One region of the Streptomyces sp. NPDC028289 genome, then DNA from elsewhere that is predicted to be linked to it. Evidence: predicted binding sites of a transcription regulator. Region 1 holds the regulator's gene; each other region holds the start of a gene.
The links. Region 1 encodes HspR, which represses chaperone genes until heat shock. Its sites were predicted from a motif close to TTGAGNNNNNNNNNCTCAA; they were not measured.
Positions count from the first base shown of each region.

Region 2: a site for HspR is predicted at 3,487-3,505, ahead of lon (endopeptidase La). Genes of this name have one in related genera too.
Region 3: a site for HspR is predicted at 2,704-2,722, ahead of dnaK (molecular chaperone DnaK). Genes of this name have one in related genera too.

Region 1 is NZ_JBVHTI010000005.1:662,113-667,656, reverse strand. It holds gene ACZ4UV_RS27840 (PA14 domain-containing protein) at 1-1,698, shown strand, start outside; gene ACZ4UV_RS27835 (heat shock protein transcriptional repressor HspR) at 1,751-2,197, opposite strand; gene dnaJ (molecular chaperone DnaJ) at 2,203-3,378, opposite strand; gene grpE (nucleotide exchange factor GrpE) at 3,415-4,071, opposite strand; gene dnaK (molecular chaperone DnaK) at 4,068-5,544, opposite strand, start outside.
Region 2 is NZ_JBVHTI010000003.1:1,038,914-1,044,457, forward strand. It holds gene ACZ4UV_RS18860 (rhomboid-like protein) at 1-772, shown strand, start outside; gene ACZ4UV_RS18865 (sulfatase family protein) at 777-2,267, opposite strand; gene ACZ4UV_RS18870 (GNAT family N-acetyltransferase) at 2,552-3,355, opposite strand; gene lon (endopeptidase La) at 3,528-5,544, shown strand, end outside.
Region 3 is NZ_JBVHTI010000002.1:362,986-368,529, forward strand. It holds gene ACZ4UV_RS09600 (ATP-binding protein) at 1-339, shown strand, start outside; gene ACZ4UV_RS09605 (vWA domain-containing protein) at 336-2,135, shown strand; gene ACZ4UV_RS09610 (OsmC family protein) at 2,203-2,628, shown strand; gene dnaK (molecular chaperone DnaK) at 2,770-4,617, shown strand; gene narI (respiratory nitrate reductase subunit gamma) at 4,691-5,413, opposite strand; gene narJ (nitrate reductase molybdenum cofactor assembly chaperone) at 5,410-5,544, opposite strand, start outside.

The DNA of each region.
Region 1 (5,544 bases):
CCCTTCGCCCTCACCGCCTCCGGCCTCGACGGGATCCGGGTCTACCTCGACGGCGTCCGCAAGGTCGACCTCTGGAAGAACACGACGAAGACGGTGAGCAAGACCGTCAACGTCACCGTCCCCAAGGGCAAGCACACCCTGCGGATCGACTACGCCAACTGGACCGGCGCCGCCAAGGTCAAGTTCACCTACACACCCCGCACTTCCGCCGGCGTCGACAAGGTCAAGCCCCTCACCCCGCTGGATCCGCTGGTGTCCTACGACGGCAACGCCAACACGACGAAGCTGAGCTGGACGAAGAACCGGGAGATGGACCTCGCCGGATACCGCGTCTACCGGCGGCTGCGCTCCAGCACCAGCTGGACGAAGGCGGGGACGACGACGTCGACGTCCCTGACCGACGCTCCGCCCGCGACCGGCGACCTCTACTACTACGAGATCCGCGCCTACGACAGGGCCGGCAACGAGTCGACCGGCACGGCCGACGCCCTGGTCACCAGCACCGTGCTGCAGACGCCCGCCCGGTTCACCGCCTCGGCCACCGGCACGGGCGCCGAACTGAGCTGGTCGGGGGTGCACGCCGCGGTGAAGTACCGGGTGGAGCGGACCGACTTCTACGGCGTCGTCACCAAGTCCTGGGACCTCGCCTACACGGTGAGCCTCACCGACGACACGCTCACCCGGGGCGAGACCGTCAAGTACCGGGTCGCGGCCGTGGACGGCTCGGGCCACCTGTCGCCGTTCACCGACCTCAAGGCGGTGACCCGCCCGCTGGCCGCACCCCGCGGACTCACGGCGACCGCGGGCATCGGCAGCGCGACCCTCCAGTGGACGATGAAGGCCGAGGACACCCCGTACGGCGAGTTCCGCGTCTACCGCTCGACGACGCTGCCCGTGGACACCTCGACGGCGCAGTGGGTGACCTGTACGACCAGCTACACCACCCTCTCCGACGGGTCCCGCCGGTACAGCTGCGGCGACTTCTCGGCCGAGGAGGGCACGACGTACCACTACGCGGTGGCGAACGTGCAGTGGCCGCAGGTGTCCCCGCTCTCCGACACCGCGACCGTCACCACGCTGGAGTCGGACAAGCCGCCCGCCCAGGTGACCGGCCTGACCGCGACGGCCACCGAGTACGGCATCGAGCTGGACTGGGCCGACAACACCGAGCCCGACCTGAAGCGGTACGCGGTCTACCGGGGCACGGTCCTCGGCGAGGAGGGCGAGGAGCAGGTCTGCTCCGGCTCGGAGTGGGCCTGGCTGTCCCCGTCCACCTCGCACTACCGGGACGTGCGGCTGCCGGACGGGGATCACGCCTGCTACTGGGTGGACGCGATCGACACCGCGGGCAACTCCAGCCGGTGGCTGGGGCCGGTGAGCGCGGTCGCCGTCGACGAGCTGGACCTGACCCCGTCGGTGGCCACCCCGGAGGGCTCCCCGCTGACCCTGACGGCGGACACCCCCGACTCGGGCGGCGTCCACCTCGCGTGGAACGCGGTCGACGCGGCGACCGGCTACCAGGTCTACCGCTGGAACCCGGCGACGCAGAGGTACGAGAAGCTGGCGGCCACGGCCGACCGCTCGTACGACGACGCCACGGCCGCCCGCGGCACCACCCACTACTACTGGGTGACCGCGCTGTACGCCGACGGCACGGAGTCGGCGCCCGGCGCGGACTGGGCGATCCTGGAGCCGTAGCCACGAGAAGGGCCCCGGCCTGCGGCCGGGGCCCTTCTTCGCACAACTGCCGCTAGTCCTTGGCCTTCTTCGGCCGCCACACCACCAGCGCGCTGGTCTGCTGCACCTCCTGGTACGGCACCAGGTCGCGGCGGTACGACGCGTGGACCGCCGCTTCCCGCTGCTGCATCGCGGCCGCCGCGCCGTCGACCGCCGCCTGGAGTTCGGCGACGCGCTGCTGGAGCGCTATGACCTGGTTCTCCAGTTCGATGATGCGCTTGATGCCGGCCAGGTTGATGCCCTCGTCCTGCGACAGCGCCTGCACCTGGCGGAGCAGTTCGATGTCGCGGGCCGAGTAGCGGCGGCCGCGCCCGGCCGTGCGGTCGGGGGAGACCAGACCGAGGCGGTCGTACTGGCGCAGCGTCTGCGGGTGCAGGCCGGAGAGCTGGGCCGCCACCGAGATGACGTAGACCGGGGTCTCCTCGGTCAGTTCATACGGGTTACGTCGACGGCCGTCCATCTCTGTCATGCTCCCTTCGCGGCCTCGAACAGCTCGGCACGCGGGTCCTCGCCCGCGGTCGCCTCGCGATACGCCTCCAGTGCGTCACGAGCATTCCCCGACAGGTCCTTCGGGACACTCACCTCGACGGTGACCAGGAGGTCGCCGCGGGTGCCGTCCTTGCGGACCGCGCCCTTGCCACGGGCGCGCATGGTGCGGCCGTTGGGCGTGCCCGGGGGCAGCTTGAGGGTGACCGGCGGGCCGCCCAGGGTCGGGACCCTGACCTCGCCGCCGAGCGCCGCCTCGGTGAAGGTCACCGGCACGGTCACCGTGAGGTTGTCGTCCTTGCGGCCGAACACCGGGTGGGTGTCCACGTGCACCATGACGTACAGGTCGCCCGCGGGGCCGCCGCGTTCGCCCGGTGCGCCCTTGCCGCGCAGCCGGATGCGCTGGCCGTCGGTCACCCCGGCGGGGATGCGGACCTGCATGGTCCGGGACGACTTGGCGCGCCCGCTGCCCTTGCAGTCGGGGCAGGGGTTCTCCGCGATCAGGCCGCGGCCCTTGCAGTCCGGGCAGGGGTCGGTCAGCGAGAAGCCGCCGCCGGATCCCCGTGCCACCTGGCCGGTGCCGACACAGGTCGGGCACACCCGCGGGGTGCCGTTCGCGTCGCCGGTGCCCGAACAGGCCTTGCAGGGGGCCTGCGAGGACATCCGCAGCGGGACCGTGGCGCCCTCGATGGCCTCCGTGAAACTGAGCGTGACCTCGGACTCGATGTCCTGGCCGCGCCTGGGCTGGGTGCGCGCGCCGGCGCCCCCACCCCGGTTGAACAGGCCCCCCAGGACGTCACTGAAGCCGCCGCCGCCCCCGCCGAAGCCGCCGCCCTGGGCGCCGCCTCCGAAGAGGTCGCCCAGGTCGAAGTTGAAGTTGCCGCCGCCCGCGCCCGGCCCGGGGCGGAAGCCGCCGTTGCCGAAGAGGGCGCGTGCCTCGTCGTACTCCTTGCGCTTCTTGGGGTCGCCGAGTATGTCGTTCGCCTCGGAGATCTCCTTGAAGCGCTCCTCGGCCTTGGCGTTGCCCTTGTTGGCGTCCGGGTGGAACTCGCGGGCGAGCTTCCGGTACGCCTTCTTGATCTCGGCCTCGGTGGCGTCCTTGGGGACGCCGAGGACCTTGTAGTAGTCCTTCTCGATGAAGTCCTTGGTGCTCATCCCCGACGCCCCTCCTTCCACGTGTTACCTACGACGTCAGCCCTCCTCAGGGCCGTTGTCCTTCTCGTCCCCGGCCGCCGGGGCCTCGTCGGTCCCCTCGGCCTTCACCGCCGTCGCTCCCGGCTGCGGTTCGGCGACCGCCACCCGCGCGGGGCGGATGGTGCGCTCGCCGATGCGATACCCGGGCTGCAGGATGGCCACGCACGTCGTCTCGGTGACGTCCGGCGCGTAGCTGTGCATCAGCGCCTCGTGGATCGTCGGGTCGAAGGGCTCGCCCTCCTTGCCGAACTGCTGCAGGCCCATCTTCGCCGCGACCGTCTCCAGCGACTCGGCCACCGACTTGAAACCGCCGACCAGTTCGCCGTGTTCCCGGGCGCGGCCGATGTCGTCGAGCACGGGCAGGAGTTCGGTCAGGAGGTTCGCGATGGCGATCTCCCGGACCGTGATCCGGTCGCGCTCCACCCGGCGGCGGTAGTTCTGGTACTCGGCCTGGAGGCGCTGGAGGTCCGCGGTGCGCTCGCCGAGCGCGGTGCGTACCTGGTCCAGCTGCGCGGTCAGACCGGCCAGCTGTGCGCTTGAGTCCCCGGCCGGGGCCGCCCCCTGTGCGGGAGCGGCCTTCGGCTCGGCGTCGTCGGGGGTGGCGCCGGAGGGGACGTCGGGCTTCTCCTCGAAGCCCGGGGTCTCCTCCGTCACGCGGCACCGTCCTTGCGCTCGTCGTCGACGATCTCGGCGTCCACCACGTCGTCGGCGTCACCGGCGGGGGCACCGCCGGCCGCGGCCTGCGAGGCCTGGGCGTCGGCGTACATGGCCTGGCCCAGCTTCTGGGAGACGGCCGCGACCTTCTCCGTGGCGGTGCGGATCTCGGCGGTGTCCTCGCCCTTGAGCTTCTCCTTGAGCTCCTCGACCGCGGCCTCGACCTCGGTCTTGATCTCGCCCGGGACCTTGTCCTCGTTGTCCTTGAGGAACTTCTCGGTCTGGTAGACGAGCTGCTCGCCCTGGTTGCGGGTCTCGGCGGCCTCGCGGCGGCGGTGGTCCTCCTCCGCGTACTGCTCGGCCTCCTGGCGCATGCGGTCGACCTCGTCCTTCGGCAGCGAGGAGCCGCCGGTGACGGTCATCTTCTGCTCCTTGCCCGTGCCCAGGTCCTTCGCGGTCACGTGCATGATGCCGTTGGCGTCGATGTCGAAGGAGACCTCGATCTGCGGGACACCGCGCGGGGCCGGCGGCAGACCGGTCAGCTCGAACATGCCGAGCTTCTTGTTGTACGCCGCGATCTCGCGCTCGCCCTGGTAGACCTGGATCTGGACGGAGGGCTGGTTGTCCTCGGCGGTGGTGAAGATCTCGGACCGCTTGGTCGGGATCGTCGTGTTCCGCTCGATGAGCTTGGTCATGATGCCGCCCTTGGTCTCGATACCGAGGGACAGCGGGGTCACGTCGAGGAGCAGGACGTCCTTGACCTCACCCTTGAGCACACCGGCCTGGAGCGAGGCGCCGATGGCGACGACCTCGTCCGGGTTCACACCCTTGTTGGCCTCCTTGCCGCCGGTCAGCTCCTTGACGAGCTCGGCGACGGCGGGCATACGGGTGGAGCCGCCGACGAGGACGACGTGGTCGATCTCGCCGAGCTGGATGCCGGCGTCCTTGATGACGTTGTGGAACGGCGTCTTGCAGCGCTCCAGCAGGTCCGCGGTCAGCTGCTGGAACTGGGCGCGGGTGAGCTTCTCGTCGAGGTGCAGGGGGCCCTCGGCGGAGGCGGTGATGTAGGGCAGGTTGATCGAGGTCTCCGTGGAGGAGGACAGCTCGATCTTGGCCTTCTCGGCGGCCTCGCGGAGGCGCTGGAGGGCCATCTTGTCCTTGCCGAGGTCCACGCCGTGGCCGGACGCGAACTGCTTGACCAGGTAGTCGACGACGCGCTGGTCCCAGTCGTCACCACCGAGGTGGTTGTCGCCGTTGGTGGCCTTCACCTCGACGACGCCGTCGCCGATCTCCAGGAGGGACACGTCGAAGGTGCCGCCACCGAGGTCGAAGACGAGGATCGTCTGGTCGTCCTTGTCGAGGCCGTACGCCAGCGCCGCCGCGGTGGGCTCGTTCACGATGCGCAGGACGTTCAGACCGGCGATCTCGCCGGCCTCCTTCGTCGCCTGGCGCTCGGAGTCGTTGAAGTAGGCC
Region 2 (5,544 bases), on a different contig from region 1:
GACCGCGAGGGCCGCATCGACGCCCACGCCCGAGCCCCTTCCGGCCGGGGACGTCGCCGTCCTCCTCGACGGCGTGCCCCGCCAGCGCGGCCCGCTCGCGGCACCCGCCCCGGGGCACCCGCGCACCGCCCTCCGACTGCGCCCCTGGCGGCTCCTTCCCACCCCCACCGGCACCCCGGTCACCTTCACCTACACGGCGATCCTGGCCCTCACCTCGCTCTTCGCGAGCTGCGCCAGTCCCCGCCTCCTGTACGCGGTCTACCAGGACTGCAGCACCGACGTCGCCCACCTGCTGCGCACCCCCGTCTTCGTCCTGCTGGCCAGCGCGCTGTGGGTCGCGGGCGGGCTGCTGTCGCCGTTCGCGCTGGCCTTCGCGCTCGTCCTGACCGCGCTGGAGCGGCGGATAGGAGGCGCCCGCGCGATCGTCGTCTTCCTGACGGGCCATGTCCTGGCCACCCTCGCGACCGAGGTCCCGGTCGGCCTCGCGGTCCTGGCCGGCCACCTCCCCGCCACCTCCCTGCACCGCCTCGACTACGGCATCAGCTTCGGCGTGGCCGCCAGCATCGGCGCGCTCTCCGGCCTCCTCGCCCCCTGGCTGCGCTGGCCGCTGCTCGCCCTGGTGGGCTACGACCTCATCGAGGACCTCATCGCCTTCGAGGACCCGATGACCAACTGGGGCCACCTGATCGCGCTGGGCATCGGGGCGGCGCTCTGGCCCGTTGTACGACGCTGGTACCGGGAGCGGGGTCCGGCCGTCGCCGTCCCGGCCTGAGGGTTCAGACGCGCCGCGCCGCCGCCAGCGCCTTCGCCGACTCCGGTACTCCCAGGGCCTTCTCCTGCTCTGCGGTGGCGCCGTGCAGGCGGTTGGTGAGCTGGTACGGGTCGGCTGCCAGGTCGTAGAACTCGCGGAAGAGCACTTTGCCGTCGCCCTGCGTGGGCAGGCCCTGCCCGTCGAGGCGCGTGCGGTAGTACTCGGTGTACTGCGTGGACCTGCCGATGTGGGTGGCCCAGGTGTGGATCGGCTCCTGGTCCTGCCGGTTCCACCACCACTCGGCGAGGAGGCGGTCGCGGTCGTTGCGGGTGTCCAGGAGCGAGTGGCCGTCGTGCGGGGTGTCCGGGGTGACGCCGGCCGCGTCCAGGAGGGTCGGGGCGATGTCGACATGGCCGGTGAGCCGGTCGTCGACGGTGCCCTCGCCCAGCCCCCGCGCGGGCCAGGACAGCCAGAACGGCACCTCCAGGCTCGGCCGGTACGGCACCGACTTGCGCAGCCAGCCGTGGTCCGCCCAGCACAGCCCGTGGTCGCTGGTGAACAGCACGAGGGTGTTCTCCAACTGGCCCAGCGCGCGCAGCTCGTCCCGGAAGTCCCGCATCGCGTCGTCCACCGACAGCAGGGTGCGCAACTGGCGCCCGCGCAGCGCCTTCCCCTGGTCGTACGTGTGCTTCGCCTTCTGCAGGAACGGCGGCTTGTCGCTCTTGTCGCCCTCGTACACGGAGGGCCGGCCGGGCCACTCCGGCACGCGCGCGTGCGCGTACCTCCGCTCCGGGATGTTGAGTTCGTGCGCGCTGCGGGTGGCGACGAACGCGAACCACGGCCGGGTGTCGGTCCGGGACCTGTCGATGAAGGCGAGGGCGCGGTCCCTGATGACGTGGGTGTTGTAGCCGGGGATGTTCCGGACCGTGCCGTTGTCGTTGTAGTGGCCGTCGTAGTACGCCACCGGTTCCTGGAGCAGCCACTCGTCGAAGTGCGGCGGGTTGTCGCCGGTGTGCCAGTAGTTGAGGTACTTGCCGAACAGGCCGGTGCGGTAGCCGGCCGCACGCAACTGGCGCTGGACGGTGGTGTGCTGGTCGAGGTGGTAGGGGTGGCGGGTGTCGAGGACGCCGTGGTGGTGCGCGTACCGCCCCGACATGATCGTGGACCTGGAGGGCGCGCAGAGCGGGGTGTTGGCGTGCGCCCGCGCGAAGGTGACGCCCTGCCCGCCCAGCCAGTCGGCGGTACGGCGGACCGCCCAGTCCGTCTCCTTGGGCTGGTCGTCGGTGAGGACGAGGAGGATGTTCGGGCGGGGATCGGTGCGGGGGAGGGGGGAGGCCGGGGGACGGCTTGCGGCGGGGGCCGCGGAGGCGGTGCGGGCGGGGGCGGGGGTGCCGGCGCCGTCGTCGCCGACGGCGCGCAGGGCCAACGGGACGGCGGCGCCGGCCGCGACGACGGCGGCGCCGGTGAGCACGGCGCGCCGTGCCGGCCGCTTGGGCGGCGACTGTTTCTCACTCATGTGTCCCCCCCCCCCGCCCCGGTGCGCGCCGCCATTTGCTGTGCGTCCGCTGGCAGTTTCGGGGCCTTTCCTGTGAGTTGCGTTGCGGTGGTGTAGCGAGGGCCTTGCGGAGTCGTGGCGGTGAGCACCCTCATTTCCCGCCGCAACGGTGCTCAGCCCCGACGGCGTCGTCCGGCGGTGCCGGACCGGGCGGGGCGATGCGCCGTTGTGGATGGCGGTCGGTTGCCGGGTGCGGAGGCGTCGTGGTTGCTCGCGCAGTTCCCCGCGCCCCTTTGGGGCGCGTTTCAGTCGGCCGGGGTCCAGATGTACGGCGTGGTGGTCGTGATCGCTGTGAAGCCCAGGCGCTGGAGGATCGGAGCGCTGGCGGACGAGGCCTCCACGAGGAGGTAGGGGACGTTCCGGGCTGCCGCGCGGGTCGCTCGCAGGGCCACCAGCGCGCGGTAGACGCCCCTGCCGCGCCACTCGGCCAGGGTGGAGCCGCCCAGCAGCATGGCGAAGTCCGTGCCGGGGCGGAAGGCGATCCAGGCCGCCGAGACGACCTCTCCGGCGGCCTCGGCGACGTACACCTCGTTGTCGTCGGGGGCGACCGTGAGCCGGCCCCTCAGGTACCCGGCGATCCACGCCATGCCCTCGCCCCACACCGCCGTCTCCAGCGCGGCGATCCGGTCCAGGTCCGCATCGGCGGTGACCCGGCGCAGGGTCACGCCCGGGGGCAGGGCGGGTGCGGCCACGGCCAGGTCCTCGACCAGGGCGATCACGACCGTCTCGCGTGGTTCGGGCACGAAGCCCGCCGCACGCAGCCGGTCGGGGAGGTCCGCCGGGTCGTCGTGCCCGCGCGTCTTCCACTCCACCGCCTCGCCGCGCGCCGCGAAGAAGTCCCGCTGCCGGGCGATCAGCGCGTCCAGTTCAAGGCCGCGCACGCCGCCCCAGTCGCGCGGCCCGGTCACGAAGCCGCGGTGCTGGCCCACCACCCGGAGGGCGGGACCGTCGTGCTCGTACGTGATCCCGGGGGCGGGGACGGGCTGGACGGCGCGCATCTGGGCGTCGTAGGCAGCCAGCAGGGCCGCGGTGAGGTCGGTGTCGGTCATCGGCCGACCGTACGGGGAATGAGCCCGCTCGGATCAACTGTTTTTACGGGCGTGGGACCGTGTTCGGCCAGGTCGGCAGTTGATCGCTCAGAGCGAACATATGCATGGGAACATTTCTGGGCTCGCAAACATTGAGTCGACATAGCTCAAGTTGACTGCCGAAGGGGAGATCATGGCTTCGACGTCCGCATCACTCACCCTCCCTGTGCTGCCGCTCGACGGCGAGGTTGTGCTGCCCGGGATGGTGGTCCCGCTGGACCTGAAGGACCCTGATGTACGCGCCGCCGTGGAGGCCGCGCAGGCCGCCGCCCGTACCGAGCCCGGCAAGCCCAGGGTGCTGCTGGTGCCGCGGGTCGACGGGACCTACCCGAGCACCGGTGTGCTCGGCACCGTGGAGCAGGTCGGCCGCCTGGCCGACGGCGACCCGGGCGCGCTGATCCGCGGCCGCTACCGGGTGCGCATCGGCGCCGGCACCACCGGCCCGGGTGCGGCCCTGTGGGTGGAGGGCACCCGCATCGACGAGAACGTCCCGGACCCGGTGCCCGGTCATGTCACCGAACTGGTCAAGGAGTACAAGGCCCTCGCCACCGCCTGGCTGCGCAAGCGCGGCGCCTGGCAGGTCGTGGACCGGGTGCAGGCCATCGACGACGTCTCCCAGCTCGCGGACAACTCCGGTTACTCGCCCTTCCTGACCACCGAGCAGAAGATCGAGCTCCTGGAGACCGTCGACGCGGTCGCCCGCCTGAAGCTGGCCACCCAGCAGCTCCGCGACCACCTCGCCGAGCAGGACGTGGCGGAGACCATCGCCAAGGACGTCCAGGAGGGCGTCGACAAGCAGCAGCGCGAGTTCCTGCTCCGCCGTCAGCTGGAGGCGGTCCGCAAGGAGCTGCGCGAGCTGAACGGCGACGCCGCCAAGGACGGCGAGGAGTCCGACGACTACCGCGCCCGGGTGGAGGCCGCCGACCTGCCGGAGAAGGTCCGCGAGGCCGCCCTCAAGGAGGTCGACAAGCTGGAGCGGTCCAGCGACCAGTCGCCCGAGGGCTCGTGGATCCGCACCTGGCTCGACACCGTCCTCGAACTGCCGTGGAACGAGCGGACCGAGGACGCCTACGACATCCAGGGCGCCAAGGCGGTCCTGGACGCCGAGCACGCCGGTCTGGAGGACGTGAAGGAGCGGATCACCGAGTACCTGGCGGTGCGCAAGCGCCGTAGCGACCGGGGGCTCGGAGTCATCGGCGGGCGCCGTGGCGGTGCCGTGCTGGCCCTGGTCGGCCCGCCCGGTGTCGGCAAGACCTCGCTCGGTGAGTCGGTCGCGCACGCGATGGGCCGCAAGTTCGTCCGGGTCGCCCTCGGCGGCGTCCGGGACGAGGCCGAGATCCGCGGTCACCGCCGTACGTACGTCGGCGCGCTGCCCGGCCGGATCGTGCGGGCCATCAAGGAGGCCGGTTCGATGAACCCGGTCGTCCTGCTGGACGAGATCGACAAGGTGGGGTCCGACTTCCGGGGCGACCCGGCCGCTGCCCTGCTCGAAGTCCTCGACCCGGCGCAGAACCACACCTTCCGCGACCACTACCTGGAAGTCGAACTCGACCTGTCCGACGTCGTCTTCCTGGCCACCGCCAACGTCCTGGAGGCGATCCCGGAGGCCCTGCTCGACCGCATGGAGCTGGTCCGCCTGGACGGCTACACCGAGGACGAGAAGGTCGTCATCGCCCGTGACCACCTGCTCCCGCGCCAGCTGGAGCGGGCGGGGCTCGCCAAGGACGAGGTGATCCTCGACGAGAGCGCGCTGCGCAAGCTCGCCGGCGAGTACACCCGCGAGGCGGGCGTGCGCACCCTGGAGCGCTCGATCGCCCGGCTGCTCCGCAAGGTCGCGGCCCAGCACGAACTGGGCGAGCGGGAGCTGCCGTTCACGATCAGGGACGAGGACCTGCGCGCCCTGATCGGCCGGCCGCACCACGTGCCCGAGTCCGCCCAGGACCCGGCCGAGCGCCGCACGGCGGTCCCGGGTGTGGCGACGGGCCTCGCGGTCACCGGCGCCGGTGGCGACGTGCTCTTCGTCGAAGCCTCCCTGGCCGACCCGGAGACGGGCGCGGCGGGTCTGACCCTCACCGGTCAGCTGGGTGACGTGATGAAGGAGTCGGCGCAGATCGCCCTGTCCTTCCTCCGCTCGCACGGCGCCGAACTGG
Region 3 (5,544 bases), on a different contig from region 1:
GTCAAGATCGTGCGCAGCCGGTTCGGGATCGAGGCGGTCCTGAAGGGGGACGCGGGGTGGCCGTCCCGGATCGAGGACCGCGACCTGCTGTACTACCTCGCCGAGTCGTTCCGGGGGCGGCTGGTCAAGGAACTGCCCGCCGACAAGGAGCACATGTCGGCGAACGGCCGGCAGACCGCGTACCGGGCCAAGTCGCTGCTCGTGCAGCTGGCGGAGATCTCCGTCGAGGTCGCCCAGACCGTCATCGCCTCCGACGCCGACGGCAACCCGGTCCTGCCCGCCTGGTTCCTGATCGAGGCGGCCCGGGACATGCCCCGGCTGGTGGAGGCCCGGCGATGAGCCGAGCCGCCGCCGCGCGCAAGAAGCAGGACCCGGCCGCCGAGAACTTCGCGGCCGGCGTCGAGCTGCTGCGCGCCAACCCCGCCCTGCGGGCCGTGGAGTTCACGATCTGTCGGCACGAGAAGTGCGAACTCGGGCCCCGGGACGGGCTGGTACGGGCCGACTCCGACGGGGTGCTGCACGCGCACGCCACCCGGCGTGCCGAACCCGCCGAGTGGGCCTGGGCGTTGGCGCACTGCACCATTCATCTCGGCTTCGGGCACCTCCCGGCCGCCACCGGGCCGCGCGCCCAGCCCGACCGCTACGACCTCGCCGCCCGTTGCGCCGTCGTCAACCGCTTCCTGCAGACCTTCCCGATCGGTGAGGCCCCCGACCACCTGCCCGCCTCCTACCCGGAGGGCGACGAGGAGCGGCTCGCCGCCGGCTGGCGCCGGACCGGCGGCATCCCGGCCGCGTACGAGCGCGGCGGGACGAACGGCGGTGAGCCCGACCAGCTCCTCCTCTCCTGGAGCAAGTGGGCCGGTCAGGTCCCCGACTGGCAGGTCGGTTTCGCGCACGCGCTGACCCGCACCATGTCCCGGGCGATGGACCTGGCCGGCGGCCGCCGCACCTCCATGTCAGGGCCGCCGACCCCGCGGCGTCCCTGGGAACGGGCGCTGAGCTGGTTCGTCTCCTCCTACCCGCTGCTCGGCGGCATCGCGGCCGGCATCACACTGGTCGCCGACGCCGAACTGGCCCGCGCCCACGACATCGCCGTCGCCGCGGTCAACCCCGAGGCAGGCGAGATCTACGTCAACCCGCTGCGGACGATGGACGACGAGGAGTGGCGGTTCGTCCTCGCCCACGAGATGCTGCACGCCGCCCTGCGCCACGGCGACCGCCTCGGCGCCCGCGACCCGTACCTCTTCAACATCGCCTGCGACTACGTCATCAACGGCTGGCTGGTCGAGATGCGCGTCGGCGCGATACCCGAAGGGCTGCTGTACGACGCCGAGTTGAAGGGGCTGTCGGCCGAGGAGGTGTACGACCGGATCGCCGTCGACCTGAGGAGGATGCGGCGGCTCGCCACGCTGCGCGGCAAGGGGCGTGGCGACGTGCTGGGCGCGCCGCTCGGGCCGCCCGGCGCGTACGTGGACCTCGACGAGTTCTACCGCCGGGGCCTCGGCCAGGGACTCGACCTGCACCAGACCCAGGACCGGGGCCTGTTGCCCGGCGGCCTGGTCGAGGAGATCCGCGCGCTCAGCCATCCGCCACTGCCGTGGGACGCCCGACTGGCCCGCTGGTTCGACGAGTTCGTGCCGCGCCCGGAGGCCGTGCGCTCGTACGCCCGCCCCTCGCGCCGGCAGTCGTCCACCCCGGACATCCCGCGCGCCGGCCGGTACTTCCCGCCCGAGGAGGTCGCCCGGTGCACCTTCGGCGTGGTCCTCGACACCTCCGGCTCCATGGACCGCACCCTGCTGGGCAAGGCCCTCGGCGCGATCGCCTCCTACGCCGAGGCCCGTGACGTACCGGCCGCACGGGTCGTCTTCTGCGACGCGGCGCCCCACGACGCCGGCTATCTCCCGACCACCGAGATCGCCGGCCGGGTCCGCGTGCACGGCCGCGGCGGCACCGTCCTGCAGCCCGGCATCGACCTGCTCCAGCGCGCCGACGACTTCCCGCCCACCGCGCCGGTCCTGGTGATCACCGACGGCTGGTGCGACGTCCTGCGGGTCCGCCGCGAGCACGCCTATCTGATCCCGGACGGACGCCGCCTGCCGTTCACTCCCCGTGGGCCGGTCTTCCGGGTGCGCTGAGCTCTGATGTGATCGGATGGGGGCGAGCGAACCGGTTCATTCGCCTTCATCGCCGAAAGGAACAACCGTGGCTACCACGCGCACCGCACACACCGTCTGGGAAGGCAGCCTCACCGAGGGCAACGGTGTCATCACCTTCGACTCCTCCGGTATCGGCGAGCAGCCCGTCACGTGGGCCTCGCGCTCCCAGGAGGCGAACGGCAAGACCAGCCCCGAGGAGCTGATCGCGGCCGCCCACTCCAGCTGCTTCTCCATGGCGCTGTCGCACGCCCTGACCGGCGCCGGCACCCCGCCCACCAAGCTGGTCACCAACGCCGACGTCACCTTCCAGCCGGGCACCGGCATCACCGGCATCCACCTGACCGTCGAGGGCACCGTCCCCGGGCTGGACGCGGAGGGCTTCGCCGCCGCCGCCGAGGACGCCAAGAAGAACTGCCCGGTCAGCCAGGCCCTGGCCGGCACCACGATCACCCTGGACGCGAAGCTCGCCTGACCGTCCCGCCCGCCGCGCTGCCGCGTCCCCTCTTCCGAGGGGTGCGCGGCAGCGTCGTTCACGGGGTACCCGGCATTGACAACAGCTCGCTCAAGTTTTGTGCTGGAGTCGGGGAAGCGCCCGGGTGGAAAGGGGACGGACATGGCACGTGCGGTCGGTATCGACCTCGGTACGACGAACTCGGTGGTGGCCCTGCTGGAGGGCGGTGAGCCCACCGTCGTCGCCAACGCCGAGGGGGCGCGGACCACCCCGTCGGTCGTGGCCTTCGCGAAGAACGGCGATGTGCTGGTGGGCGAGGTCGCCAAGCGGCAGGCGGTGACCAACGTGGACCGCACCGCGCGCTCGGTCAAGCGGCACATGGGCGACGCGGCGTGGCGGTTCCCGGAGAGCGGGAGCGTCGACGGCGCCCGTTTCCGGGCCCAGGAGCTCTCGGCGCGGGTGCTGCAGAAGCTCAAGCGGGACACCGAGGCCTACCTCGGCGAGGACGTCACCGACGCGGTGATCACGGTACCCGCGTACTTCGACGATGCCCAGCGGCAGGCCACCAAGGAGGCCGGGGAGATCGCCGGCCTGAAGGTGCTGCGGATCATCAACGAGCCGACGGCCGCGGCGCTCGCCTACGGCCTGGACCGGGGCGAGGAGCAGACGGTCCTCGTCTTCGACCTCGGGGGCGGAACCTTCGACGTGTCGCTCCTCGAGATCGGCGACGGCGTGATCGAGGTCAAGGCCACCAACGGCGACACGCACCTGGGCGGCGACGACTGGGACCAGCGGATCGTCGAGTACCTCGTGAAGCGGTTCAAGGGGCAGAACGGCATCGACCTCGGCAACGACAGGATGGCCGTGCAGCGGCTGCGCGAGGGCGCCGAGAAGGCGAAGATCGAGCTGTCGTCGTCGACGGAGACGTCCATCAACCTGCCGTACATCACCGCCTCCGCGGAGGGGCCGCTGCACCTGGAGGAGAAGCTGACGCGAGCCCAGTTCCAGGAGCTCACGGCCGACCTGCTGGACCGCTGCAAGAAGCCCTTCCACCAGGCCGTCAAGGACGCGGGCGTGCAGGTGTCGGCGATCGACCACGTCATCCTCGTCGGCGGCTCCACCCGGATGCCCGCCGTCACCGACCTGGTCCGCGAACTCACCGGCAAGGACCCGCACAAGGGCGTCAACCCGGACGAGGTGGTCGCGGTCGGCGCCGCCCTCCAGGCGGGTGTCCTCCGCGGTGACGTCAAGGACGTGCTGCTGCTCGACGTCACCCCGCTGTCCCTGGGGATCGAGACCAAGGGCGGCATCATGACCAGGCTCATCGAGCGCAACACCACCATCCCGACCCGGCGTTCGGAGATCTTCACGACCGCGGCCGACAACCAGCCCTCGGTGGGCATCCAGGTCTACCAGGGCGAACGTGAGATCGCCGCGTACAACAAGAAGCTGGGCGTCTTCGACCTCACCGGCCTGCCGCCCGCACCGCGCGGGGTGCCCCAGATCGAGGTGGCCTTCGACATCGACGCGAACGGGATCATGCACGTCTCGGCGAAGGACCTGGCGACCGGCCGCGAGCAGAAGATGACCGTGACCGGCGGCTCCGCCCTCCCCAAGGACGACATCGACCGCATGATGCGGGAGGCCGAGCAGTACGCCGAGGAGGACCGCAAGCGCCGCGAGGCCGCGGAGACGCGGAACCAGGCCGAGCAACTCGTCTACCAGACCGAGAAGTTCCTCCGGGAGAACGAGGAGCGGGTGCCGGGCGCCACCAAGGCCGAGGTGGAGGCGGCGGTCACCGAGCTCAAGGCCCTGCTGGAGCGGGACGCCGACACCGGCGAGCTGCGGCAGGGGGCGGAGAAGCTGGCGAGCGTGAGCCAGCAGATGGGGCAGGCCATGTACGCGGCGGCCTCCGGCGGCTCGGCCGAAGAACCGCGGGCGCCCCAAGCCGAGGAGGAGGGAGTGGTGGACGCCGAGATCGTGGACGACGAGAGGGGTGCGGCCGGGTGAGGCACCGCCGGGTTCCGCCGTCGTGGCAGAACGCCGTTGCGGCGGGAGGAGGTTTGGTTGCGGGTGGCAGGGACTAGTTGCGGGTGGTCTCCCAGCCTCTCCGCTCCGGGCGGGGGCCCAACTGGCGGGGATCCCTCGACCGGTACACCACGTACGGGCGGAACAGGTACTGCACCGGGGCGCTGAACATGTGGACCAGGCGGGTGTAGGGGACCAGGGCGATGAGGATCATGCCGATGACCGCGTGGACCTGGTAGAGGACCGGGACGTCCGCCATCAGCGCTGTCTTCGGCTGGAGGACGAAGAGGCTGCGGGCCCAGGGGGCGATCGTGGCGCGGTAGTCGTAGCCGTCGCCGGAGGTGTGGCTCAGCTTCGCCGTCATGCCCAGCACGATCGCGGCGACCAGGACCAGGTACATGACCTTGTCGTTCGCCGTCGTGGCGTGGAAGACGGGTGCCCGGGTGCGGCGCCGGAAGAGGAGGAGGGCCAGGCCGGCCACCGCGAGGACGCCCGCGAGCGTGCCGCCGTAGAGGGAGAACAGGTGGTACGTGTGCGCGCCGACGCCCAGCGACCCGGTCCACGACGCCGGGACGAACAGGCCGACGACATGGCCGGCCAGGACGAAGAGGATGCCGTAGTGGAAGACGGGGGAGGCGATGTCCAGCAGCCTCGACTCGTAGACCTGGGAGGAGCGGCTGGTCCAGCCGTACTTGTCGTAGCGGTGGCGCCAGACGAGGCCGGCGACCAGGAGGGCGAGGGCGATGTAGGGCAGGGCGCCCCACAGGAGGGTGGTCATGGGCGCACTCCGCCGGCCGCGGTCGGCAGGGCGGCGCAGACCGCGTCCAGGACGCACGCGTAGGGGGTACCGAACTCGGTCAGCCGGTCGCGGAGTTGTGCCAGGCAGTCGCGGTGCTCGGTGAGCAGGTC